DNA from 3 places in the Microbacterium sp. Soil_N32 genome. Region 3 is predicted to be linked to each of the others. Evidence: predicted binding sites of a transcription regulator. Region 3 holds the regulator's gene; each other region holds the start of a gene.
What was found. The regulator HrcA, encoded in region 3, represses chaperone genes, less so after heat shock. The targets are predictions, from matches to a motif close to TTNGCACTCGNNNNNNNCGAGTGCNAA.
Positions count from the first base shown of each region.

Region 1: the regulator HrcA is predicted to act here: its motif matches at 2,282-2,308, upstream of groL (chaperonin GroEL).
Region 2: the regulator HrcA is predicted to act here: its motif matches at 1,271-1,297, upstream of groES (co-chaperone GroES).

Region 1 covers NZ_JBDGME010000018.1:90,065-94,021, forward strand. The annotation lists gene msrB (peptide-methionine (R)-S-oxide reductase MsrB) at 1-267, opposite strand, end outside; gene AC3A3J_RS06760 (DUF2332 family protein) at 342-1,334, shown strand; gene AC3A3J_RS06765 (DUF3263 domain-containing protein) at 1,344-1,601, shown strand; gene AC3A3J_RS06770 (LytR C-terminal domain-containing protein) at 1,627-2,205, shown strand; gene groL (chaperonin GroEL) at 2,346-3,957, shown strand, end outside.
Region 2 covers NZ_JBDGME010000019.1:1,216,723-1,220,679, reverse strand. The annotation lists gene AC3A3J_RS13990 (hypothetical protein) at 1-10, shown strand, start outside; gene AC3A3J_RS13985 (class I SAM-dependent methyltransferase) at 46-1,245, opposite strand; gene groES (co-chaperone GroES) at 1,384-1,680, shown strand; gene rarD (EamA family transporter RarD) at 1,818-2,753, shown strand; gene AC3A3J_RS13970 (ABC transporter substrate-binding protein) at 2,885-3,957, shown strand, end outside.
Region 3 covers NZ_JBDGME010000019.1:205,419-209,375, forward strand. The annotation lists gene AC3A3J_RS09045 (DUF1990 domain-containing protein) at 1-437, shown strand, start outside; gene hemW (radical SAM family heme chaperone HemW) at 437-1,654, shown strand; gene hrcA (heat-inducible transcriptional repressor HrcA) at 1,735-2,766, shown strand; gene dnaJ (molecular chaperone DnaJ) at 2,803-3,918, shown strand; gene AC3A3J_RS09065 (16S rRNA (uracil(1498)-N(3))-methyltransferase) at 3,922-3,957, shown strand, end outside.

The DNA of each region.
Region 1 (3,957 bases), on a different contig from region 3:
GCCGAGGGAGGTGTCCTCGATGAGCTCGACCGCCTCGGGGCGCACCGACTCGTAGAAGCTCGGCCAGCCGCACCCGGAGTCGAACTTCGTCCCGCTCTGGAACAGTTCGGCGCCGCACGCGCCGCAGGTGTAGAGGCCGGCGCGGCTCTCGTCGAGCAGCTCGCCCGTCCACGCGCGCTCGGTGGCGGACTGGCGCAGCACCGCGTACTGCTCGTCGCCGAGCTCCTGGCGCCACTCGTCTTCGGTCTTCTGCACGTCGTACGGCATGTGTCCTCCCGGGGTGTTCCCTCCATTCTCCCCTCTGCGCGGAGCACGGGCACGTCGGCGGTGAGAATGGAGGGATGACGGATGCCGTACGCGAGCGCTACGCGCGATTCGCCGCACTGGAGGCCCCCGGTCGCAGCGCGATCTACGCGGAATGGGCGGCCGGAGTCGCCGAGGATGCCGCGGTGCAGGCGGTGCTCGCCCGCATCCCCGAGACGCACCGGCAGCCGCCGCTCGTCTTCGCCGTCACGCGTCTGCTCGGCGCCCCGCTGAGAGGGTTCGCCGACTGGCGGGCGTTCGTCCTCGACCGCGCAGACGACGTGGTGTCGGAGTGCACATCCCGCACGCTGCAGACCAACGAGCCGCTCCGCCTGGCGGCCCTGCTCCCCGTGCTGTCGGAGTTCGAGGGCCCGCTCGCGCTGCTCGAGGTGGGGGCATCCGCCGGGCTGTGCCTGTACCCCGATCGGTACTCCTACCGGTTCCGCGACGCCGAGGGAACGCTGCGCGTCGCCCTCGACCCGCACGACGGTGTGTCCGACGTCGTGCTCGAGAGCCGCGTCGACGGGCCGCTCCCGCCGCTGTCGATGCCGCAGATCGTGTGGCGCGCCGGCATCGATCTCGCCCCCCGCGACGCTCGTGACCCCGACGACCGCCGCTGGCTGCGCGGTCTCGTGTGGCCGGGGGAGAGCGGCCGGGAGCAGCGCATCGACGCGGCGCTCGACGTGGCGGCATCCGACCCGCCGTTGCTCGTCGCGGGGGACGCCGCCAACGGCCTCGACGCGCTCGCCGCCACGGCGCCGTCCGACGCGACGCTCGTCGTCACCACGCCCGGCGTGCTCGTCCACATCTCTCGGGGCCCGCGGGCGGCGCTCGTCGAGAGCATCCGCTCCCTCGATGCGCGCTGGGTGACGATCGATCCGCCGGGCCTGCTCGACATCTGGGAGCCGGCGGTCGACGTGGCGTCCTGGCCGGGTTTCGTCGTCGCCCTCGACGGGCAGGTGCGCGCCGCGGCCGACCCGCTCGGCGCGTGGTGGGAGTGGCGTCCCGGAACGGGCGGGAAGCCGACCTAACCTGGAGGCATGCAGGGAGAGATGACGGAGCGCGATCGCGCGATCCTCTCGCTGGAGACCCTCTGGCCGCGGCACAGCGGCGCGAAGGAGGAGGTCATCCGCGCGCAGCTCGGAATGAGCGCGGCCCGGTACTACCAGCTGCTCGGACGCCTGGTCGACTCGGACGCCGCCCTCGAGTACGATCCCCTGCTGATCGGTCGGCTCCGTCGACTTCGCGATGTGCGGGCCCGGCGGCGCACCGCCCGCGCCCCGGGGTTCGTGGGCTGAAGCACGCCTCGGCTAGCATCGAGGGGTGTCCAAGCCCTCCCGCGATCGTTTCGACGAGGTCCCCCGCTCCGACGGTCGCGTCGGAGCGCACCGCGCCGAGGCGCCACGAATGAACGGCTGGGTGGTGCTCCTCTGGTCCTTCGTGGCCGCCCTCATCCTGGTGATCGCCGGCATCTTCGGGTCTCTGGTGGTCATGGGACGCATCAGCCTGTTCCCCGAGGCGCAGCCCACCGCGGTGCCGACCCCGGTCGAGACGGGCGTCGTCGACACCTCCTTCGCGGTGACCATCCTCAACGCGACTCCCGATGAGGGCCTCGACGCCCAGATGCGCGACACGCTGCTCAATGCCGGCTTTGCCACGGTCTACGCCAGCGACAGCGGGAGCGAGGACTTCACCGACACCACCGTCTACTACGTCGAAGATGCCGACCGCACGGCCGCGCTCGGGGTCGCCGATCTCATCGGCGGCGCCGCCGTCGAGCAGAGCGACTTCTACGCCGGCCTGGCGGAGGGGCAGAAGCAGCTGACGATCGTGATCGGCCTCGACCGCGCGTCGGGCGGCGGAGCAGACGACGGATCGAGCGGCGAGACGCCCGCGCCCTGAGCGCCCGCGCCCTGAGCGCCCGCGCGCACCCCCTCCGCACGGCTTGCACTCGGTGGGGTCGAGTGCCAGAATGGCGTTAGCACTCGCATACTCGGAGTGCTAAACCCCAACGTCTACGTCCAGGAGGGACGACAAAACTCATGGCAAAGATCATCGCTTTCGATGAGGAGGCCCGTCGCGGCCTCGAGCGCGGCCTCAACATCCTCGCCGACGCCGTCAAGGTGACGCTCGGCCCGCGTGGTCGCAACGTCGTGCTCGAGAAGAAGTGGGGCGCCCCCACCATCACGAACGACGGCGTGTCCATCGCCAAGGAGATCGAGCTGGACGACCCGTACGAGAAGATCGGCGCGGAGCTCGTCAAGGAGGTCGCGAAGAAGACCGACGACGTCGCCGGTGACGGCACCACGACCGCCACGGTCCTGGCTCAGGCGCTCGTCCGCGAGGGCCTGCGCAACGTCGCGGCCGGCGCCGACCCCATCTCCCTGAAGCGCGGCATCGAGAAGGCCGTCGCGGCGATCACCGAGGAGCTGCTCAGCAGCGCCAAGGAGATCGAGTCGAAGGAGCAGATCGCCGCCACGGCATCCATCTCAGCCGCAGACCCCGCCATCGGCGAGCTGATCGCCGAGGCGATCGACAAGGTCGGCAAGGAGGGCGTGGTCACCGTCGAGGAGTCGCAGACGTTCGGCACCGAGCTCGAGCTCACCGAGGGCATGCGCTTCGACAAGGGCTACCTCAACCCGTACTTCGTGACGGACCCCGACCGCCAGGAAGCGGTCTTCGAGGACCCCTACATCCTCATCGCGAACCAGAAGGTCTCCAACATCAAGGACCTGCTGCCGATCGTCGACAAGGTGATCCAGGACGGCAAGGAGCTCGTCATCATCGCCGAGGACGTCGAGGGCGAGGCTCTCGCGACGCTCGTGCTCAACAAGCTCAAGGGCATCTTCAAGTCGGTCGCCGTCAAGGCCCCCGGCTTCGGCGACCGCCGCAAGGCGCAGCTGCAGGACATCGCGATCCTCACCGGCGGACAGGTCATCACCGAAGAGGTGGGCCTCAAGCTCGAGAACGCGACGCTCGACCTGCTCGGCCGTGCGCGCAAGGTCATCGTCACCAAGGACGAGACCACGATCGTCGAGGGTGCCGGCGAGGCCGACCAGATCGAGGGTCGCGTCACGCAGATCCGTCGCGAGATCGAGAACACCGACAGCGACTACGACCGTGAGAAGCTGCAGGAGCGCCTCGCGAAGCTCGCGGGCGGCGTGGCCGTCATCAAGGCGGGTGCGGCGACCGAGGTCGAGCTCAAGGAGCGCAAGCACCGCATCGAAGACGCCGTGCGCAACGCGAAGGCGGCCGTCGAGGAGGGCATCGTCCCCGGTGGTGGCGTCGCGCTCATCCAGGCCGGCACCAAGGCCCTCGACGTCCTTACGCTCTCGGGCGACGAGGCGACCGGCGCGAGCATCGTCCGCGTCGCGATCGAGGCTCCGCTGAAGCAGATCGCCCTCAACGCCGGTCTCGAGCCGGGCGTCGTGGCGAACAAGGTCTCCGAGCTCCCCGCGGGCCAGGGCCTCAACGCCGCCACGGGCGAGTACGGTGACATGTTCGCACAGGGCATCATCGACCCGGCGAAGGTCACGCGCTCCGCGCTGCAGAACGCCGCGTCGATCGCCGGTCTCTTCCTCACCACGGAGGCCGTCGTCGCCGACAAGCCCGAGAAGGCCGCCGCTCCCGCGGGCGACCCGACGGGTGGCATGG
Region 2 (3,957 bases), 1.0 Mb from region 3:
CGACTCCTGACCCCGGCCCCTGTCGGCGCCGCGCGGGGCGGCGGGTCAGTCCGCGGCGTGCACGCGGTCGGCCAGGACGGCATGGCGCCGGTCGCCGATGCGCACGAGGAACAGCGTCGCCGTCTGCGATCCGCGCAGCGAGAGCTTCTTGCGGAAGGCGGCGGGGTCGATATCGACGCCGCGCTTCTTGATCTCGAGCGTGCCGATGTCGTTCGCCGCGAGCACCGCGTTGATGGACTTCGGATTCGCCGTCATCGTCTCGCGCACGCGGAAGGACTGCACGAACGGGCTGGTGAGGGCCGCGTCCGACGTCAGGTAGGCGATCTTCGGGTCGAGCATGCCGGCGTCGAGGCTGCGCGCCACGTCGCCGATGAGCCGGGCACGGATCACGGCGCCGTCGGGCTCGTGCAGGAAAGCGCCCAGAGGGCGCACCTCGGCGTCGGCGGCGTCCGCGGCTCCGGTGAGCTCGTGGGAGGCGTCTCCGCGCATGACCAGCGCCGCGCGCCGCACCCCGGGCCGGGCCAGTGCGCCCGACCACACGACGAGCTCCACGACGCTCCCGTCGGCGCTCACCCATTGCGCCTCCGCATCGGCGGGCAGCGCGTCGCGGTCGTGGGCCGGTCCGAGCTTGATGCCGGTGGGGATGCGCGAGGCCACGTCGAACGCCCAGTCGAGCGAGGGGGAGTAGTCGTCGGCCGACACGCGCCGCGTCTCGCTGTGCCCGGCCGTGCGGCGGGCGGGGTCCATCCAGACCGCATCGCACGCGTCCAGCGCCGCGTCCTCCGCGGTGCCGTGCGCGACGGTCGCGGCGTCGCCGAAGGGGGCGAGGTTGTACGCGGCGATCGCGGCGGTCACCTCGTCGGCATCCACGGCGTGCACGTTCAGCCCTGCCCCGGCGAAGGCGAGCGCATCGCCGCCGATGCCGCAGCCCAGGTCGGCCACGCGGGTCAGCCCAGCCTGAAGCATGCGGCCGGCATGGCGTGCGGCCACGCCGAGGCGGGTGGCCTGTTCGAGTCCCGCGCGCGTGAAGAGCATGCGTGCGGCGAACGGTCCGAACTTCGACGTCGCCTTCGCGCGCAGATGCGCCTGGCCCACGACGGCCGAGACGAGATCGGGGGAGTGGCCGGCCGCGCGCAACCGCGACACGGCGCGGGCGACCTCGGCGGTCGTGTCGATCGGGCCGAGACCGTCGAGCAGCTCCAGGCCGGCGGGGGTCAGCAGGGCGCGCAGCTCGGACATCTCCACCCGCTCAGCCTACGCGGGCGTGCGATTGGCACTCGCATTGCATGAGTGCCAGCGGAGCGCCTAGACTGGCGTTAGCACTCTCGGGTTGAGAGTGCGAACAAGTCTTTCGTGTCAGCGTCAAGAAAGAAGAGGTAGACCGTGTCGGTTTCCATCAAGCCGCTCGAGGACCGCATCGTCATCAAGCAGGTCGAGGCCGAGCAGACCACCGCGAGTGGCCTGGTCATCCCCGACACCGCCAAGGAGAAGCCCCAGGAGGGCGAGGTCGTGGCGGTCGGCCCCGGTCGCATCGATGACAACGGCAACCGTGTTCCGCTCGACGTCGCCGTCGGCGACCGCGTGCTCTACAGCAAGTACGGCGGCACCGAGGTGAAGTTCGGCGCAGACGAGTTCCTCGTGCTGTCGGCCCGCGACGTCCTGGCGGTCGTCGTCCGCTGACCCCGCGCCTGTGGACGAAGGGCCCGGATGCTTCGGCATCCGGGCCCTTCTCTGCGTCCGGGGCGTTCGCCGCCCACCCGCGAGTCGCGGACCAGCCGGGGGAGAGTGGCCTGCGGTCACGGGCGTAGTGTGGTGCGGTGAGCTCCGCCCCCGCCCCGTCGTCCGTCTCGACCGCGGGGGTCGCCTATGCGGGCGGGGCGTATTTGCTCTGGGGCGTGCTGCCGCTCTACTTCCTCCTGCTGGTGCCGACCGGGCCGTGGGAGGTCGTCGCCTGGCGGGTGATCCTGTCGTTCGTCTTCTGCCTCGTGCTGCTCACGGCGATGCGCGGGTGGCCCGCATTCGTCGCGATCGTGCGTCAGCCGAAGCTGCTCGCGTGGACGGCGCTCGCCGGCGTGCTCATCTACGTCAACTGGCAGGTGTTCCTCATCGGAACGCTGACCGGTCATGTCGTCGAGACGAGCCTCGGCTACTTCATCAACCCCATCACCACGGTGCTTCTCGGGGTGTTCGTGCTGCGTGAGCGCATCCGCCGACTGCAGTGGGCGGCCATCGGCATCGCGGCGGTGGCCGTGATCGTCATCGTCGCCGTGTACGGCAAGTTCCCCTGGATCGCTCTCTCTCTGACCGCGTCGTTCGGTGTCTACGGCCTCATCAAGAAGCGCATCGGACCGGCGGTCGACGCCGTGAGCGGCCTCACGCTCGAGTCGTTCTGGCTCCTGCCGATCGCGGTCGTCCAGCTGGTTCTCGTCGCCTCGACGCCCGCGGGGCTGACCCTCGGCACCCAGGGCGGGTGGCACGCCGTGCTTCTCGCCTGCGCGGGCATCGTCACCGCCGTGCCGCTGCTGCTGTTCGCCGCCGGCACCCGACGTGTCGACCTCACCATCATCGGCATGATCCAGTTCGTCACGCCCGTGATGCAGTTCCTCATCGGCGTGCTGCTTCTGCACGAGCCCATGCCGGTGGAGCGGTGGGTGGGTTTCGTGCTGGTCTGGATCGCGATCGCGGTCTTCGTCGTCGACCTCGTCCTCGCCGCGCGACGCGGGCGAAGGACCGCTCCCACACCCGCCCTCTGAGACCCGGAATCGACGGCGTGCGGATCGTTAACGCACCGAAACATCCGCGACCCCTGCGGAGACCCTTCTCGCCCTAGTGTTAGAGCACTCGATCGTGGTCACGTCCACTTTCAGTTACGCAAGGGAGCATTATGAAAGCACTGAAGCGTTCGCGCACCGCGAAGGTCTTCGCCGGTATCGCGCTGGTCAGCGCGTCCGCCCTGGTCATCGCCGGTTGCAGCAACACTCCAGCAGAGGATTCCTCCGGCGGAGGAACCTCGTCCGGTGAGGACCTCACCCTGCAGCTCGGCTCGCTGCTTCCCCAGACGGGTTCGCTGGCCTTCCTCGGCCCGCCCATGGAGTCGGGCGTGGGCCTCGCGGTCCAGGAGATCAACGAGGCGGATGCCGGAATCACCATCGATCTCACCGCCGAGGACGAGGGCGACACCGACACCAAGGCCTACGAGACCTCGATCGAGAAGCTGCGCGGTGCCAAGGTCTCCGCCATCATCGGCGCGGCCGCCTCCGGCGTCTCGAAGCTCGTGCTCGACGGCAACGTCAGCGCGGGCATCCTGCAGATCTCGGCGTCGAACACGTCGCCCGACTTCACGAGCTGGGAAGACGACGGACTCTACTTCCGCACGGCCCCCAGCGACCTGCTGCAGGGTGAGGTGCTCGGAAACCTCATCGCCGAGGACGGCGCCAAGACCCTCGGCATCATCTACCAGAACGACGCCTACGGCACGGGTCTGAACGACGCCATCACCGAGACCTTCGAGGGCACCGGCGGCGAGGTCGTCGAGAGCGTCTCGTTCAACGTCGGCGACGCGCAGTTCGACGCGCAGGTCGAGTCGATCAAGGCGCAGAACCCCGACGCGGTCGCGATCGTGTCGTTCGACCAGTTCAAGACCATCGCGCCGCTGCTCGTCAACGCGGGCATCTCGGCCGACAAGTTCTACATGGTCGACGGCAACCTCTCCGACTACGGCGACGAGGTCTCCGTGTCGCTCGAGGGCGCCCAGGGCACCAAGGCCGGTCCGGCGCTGGAAGACGACTTCACCGAGCGTCTGCAGACGTACTGGACCGGTGAGGGCAACACCGAGGTGAAGGACTTCACCTACGCGGCCGAGGCGTACGACGCCGTCGTGCTCGTGGCTCTCGCCTCGCTGGCCGCCGGCTCGACCGACGGCGCCGACATCGCGGCGAAGATGCAGGAGATCTCGGG
Region 3 (3,957 bases):
CCGCGTCCGGCGCCGGCTACGCCGGGGTGAGCTTCGACGCCGAGGGAAACCCGATCGCACCGAGCAAGCGCGATGTCGAGCCCCGGTACGACAGCGAGGGCACCCCGCTGGTCGGGCCGGGGATGACGCTGCGCGTGCGCGGCCGTCTCTCGGGCATGCGGGCGGATGCCGAGCTGCGCGTGATCTCCGTCACCGAGGAGGCCCGCCGCATCGGATTCGTTCTCGGCACCGTCGGCGGCTCGGTCGTGAGTGGCGAAGAGGCGTTCGACGTCGACTGGCGCGAGGACAACGACGAGGTGTGGTTCACGGTGCGCGCCTTCGACACCCCCAATTCGCTGCTGTACCGCACCCTGCCGCCGCTGGTGAAGCGCCGCCGCAAGGAACTCTTCGCCCGCTACCTCCGCGCGATCTCGCCGCTGTACGCGACCCCCGTCTGATGGCGGGACCCCTTCCGCTCGGCGACCCCGCGCCGATCGACGGCCGCCTGCCGGCGGATCTGCCGATCGACCCGTCCACACCGTTCTCCGCGTACCTCCACATCCCGTTCTGCCGGGTGCGCTGCGGCTACTGCGACTTCAACACCTACACGTCCGGTGAGTTGCGGGGCGCCCGGCAGGAGGACTACGCGTCGACCCTGCTGGCCGAAATCGACCTCGCACGGGAGGTGCTCGGCGTCGCCGGTGCGCTCCGCCCGATGGACACCGTCTTCTTCGGCGGCGGCACCCCGACCCTCCTGCCGGCCGGCGACCTGGCGCGGATGCTCGGTGCCGCGGTGTCGGCCTTCGGGCTCGCCGAGGGGGCCGAGGTCACGGTCGAAGCGAACCCCGACACGGTCACCCCCGAGGTCGCCCGGACCCTCGCCGATGCCGGTGTGACGCGCCTGTCGATCGGCATGCAGTCGGCCGTACCCCACGTGCTCGCCGCACTGGACCGCACCCACGACCCCGACAACGTGCGCACCGCCGTCGCCGCGGCGAAGGACGCCGGGTTGGCGGTCAGCGTCGACCTGATCTACGGTGCGCCGGGGGAGACGCTGGCCGATTGGGAGGCCTCGATCGATGCGGCCCTCGCGCTCGACTCCGACCACATCTCGGCCTACGCGCTCATCATCGAGGACGGCACGAAGCTCGCCAGGCAGATCCGTCGCGGCGAGGTGCCTACACCGGACGACGACCTGCAGGCCGACATGTACGAGCTCGCCGACGCCCGGCTCGGTGCGGCCGGATTCGAGTGGTACGAGGTGAGCAACTGGGCCCGGAGCGACGCGCAGCGCTCGCGCCACAACCTCGCGTACTGGCGGGGGAGCGACTGGTGGGGGTTCGGCCCCGGCGCGCACAGCCACGTCGCCGGGCTGCGGTGGTGGAACGTGAAGCACCCTGCCGCCTACGCGCAGCGCCTGGCGGCCGCGGGGTCGCCCGCCGCGGGCACCGAGCGCCCGGACGCCGCATCGCGGATGCTCGAACGCGTGCTCCTGCAGAGCCGTCTGGCCGAGGGCATCGCGGTCGCCGATCTGCCCGCGTCGAACCGCACGCGCGTCGCCGGACTCATCGCCGACGGGCTCGTCGACCCGGCGGCGGCGGTGCGCGGTCGGGTGCGTCTCACGCTGCGCGGCCGGCTGCTCGCCGACGCGGTCGTGCGCGAGCTCACCGACTGACGCCGATCAACCGCGCCTCCGGCACAGCGCGAGGTAGGATTGGCACTCGAACGCATCGAGTGCCAGCGGAAGGAGAGGCGATGGTCAGCGAAAGAGGCCTGCAGGTCCTCCGCGCGATCGTGCAGGACTACGTCGAGACCCGCGAGCCCGTCGGCAGCAGGGCCATCGTCGACCGCCATGCGTTCGGGGTCTCGGCGGCGACGATCCGCAACGACATGGCTCTCCTCGAGGACGAGGAGCTCATCACCGCTCCGCACACGTCGTCGGGGCGCGTGCCCACCGACAAGGGCTATCGCGTCTTCGTGAACCACCTGGCCCAGCTGCGCCCGCTCTCCTCGGCGCAGCGCACGGCGATCGAGTCGTTCCTCGCGACCCCGGCCGATCTCGACGACCTCATGGCCCGCACCGTGCGCGTGCTCACCCAGCTCACCGGCCAGGTCGCCCTGGCGCAGTACCCGTCGTTCGCCCGCGCGCACCTCACCCATATCGAGCTCGTCGCCCTCGCGCCGCGCCGCATGCTCGTGGTGCTCGTCACCGACGCAGGAGGCGTGTCGCAGCGCGTGATGCCCCTGCCGCTCGACGTCGACGACGCCGAGGTCGCCCTGCTGCGGGCCCGGCTGTCGACCCTGCTCACCGGTCAGGCGGTGAGCGACGCCGCCGAGCGCATCCAGGGGCTGCTCGCCGGCCCCGAGAAGCCCGGCGAGACCGTGCTCCGGGCGCTGGCCGCGGTCATCGTCGACGAGCTCGGCACGTTCCGGCAGGAGCGGCTGGTCATGGCGGGAGCAGCCACGCTCGCCCGACGGGAGCAGGACTTCCGCGGCAGCATCCATCCGCTCCTCGAGGCGATCGAGGAACAGGTCACCCTGCTGCGCTTGATGAGCGAGATGGTGAGCGACGAGCACGGCCTCGCCGCGAGCATCGGCACCGAGAACGCCCCCTTCGGCCTCGGCGAGGCGTCGATCGTGGCGAGCAACTACGCCGCCCCCAGCGGCACGGCGCGCGTCGGCGTGATGGGCCCGACGCGCATGGACTACCCGAGCAATCTCGCGGCGGCACGGGCGGTCGCCCGCTACCTGTCGCGGATGCTCGACGACGACGAGGCGAGCCGCTGACGCGGACGCCGACGAAGACCACGCAGAAAGGCGATTGTGGCGGACCACTACGAGGTTCTCGGGGTGTCCCGGGACGCTTCCACCGATGAGATCAAGAAGGCGTATCGGCGTCTGGCGCGCCAGCTCCACCCGGATGTGAATCCGGGCGAGGATGCGGCCGAGCAGTTCAAGCTCGTCACCCACGCCTACGACGTACTGAGCGACGACGACTCGCGGCGGCGGTACGACATGGGCGGCGGCGACGGCGCGGCGAACGGATTCGGCGGAGGGTTCGGCGGCTTCGGCGACATCTTCGAGACGTTCTTCGGTGGCGCGCAGGCAGGCGGCCGCGGTCGTCCTCGATCTCGTCGGGAGCGCGGACAGGATGCTCTGGTGCGCGTGACGCTCGACCTCGGCGACGTGGTCTTCGGCGCGCATCGCGACATCGAGGTCGACACGGCGGTGCTGTGCGAGACCTGCCAGGGTTCGTGCTGCCAGGAGGGCACGTCCCCCGTCACGTGCGACATCTGCGGCGGATCGGGACACGTCCAGCGCCAGGTGCGCAGCCTGCTCGGCAACGTCGTCACGTCGCAGCCCTGCGGCACCTGCGAGGGCTACGGCACGACCATCCCGTACCCCTGCGCCACGTGCGGCGGTCAGGGGCGCGTGCGGTCGCGCCGCACCGTCTCGCTCGACATCCCGGCCGGCGTCGAGACCGGTCTGCGCCTGCAGCTGCCGGGCTCCGGCGAGGTGGGCAAGGCCGGCGGCCCGCACGGCGACCTGTACGTCGAGGTGACGGTGAATCCGCACCCCGCGTTCAGCCGCGACGGCGACGACCTGCTCGCGACACTCGAGGTGTCGATGACCGACGCGATCCTCGGCACCGAGACCTCCATCCAGGCTCTCGACGGCGAGGTCGACCTCGAGATTCGTGCCGGCGTCCAGTCGGGTGACGTGTTGACGATCAAGGGCCGCGGGATCACCCCGCTTCGTGGGACGCAGCGGGGCGACCTGCGCGTGGGCGTGCAGGTGGTGACGCCCACGAAGCTCGACTCGTCTCAGCGGGCGCTCATCGAGAATTTCGCGAAGAAGGCGAAGAGCCCCGCGCCGCAGCTGGCGCAGTTCCAGCAGGGTCTGTTCTCGAAGCTCCGCGACCGCTTCCGTTCGCACTGACCCATGGCGCTGCACTTCCTCGTTCCCGAGGCCGCCGCG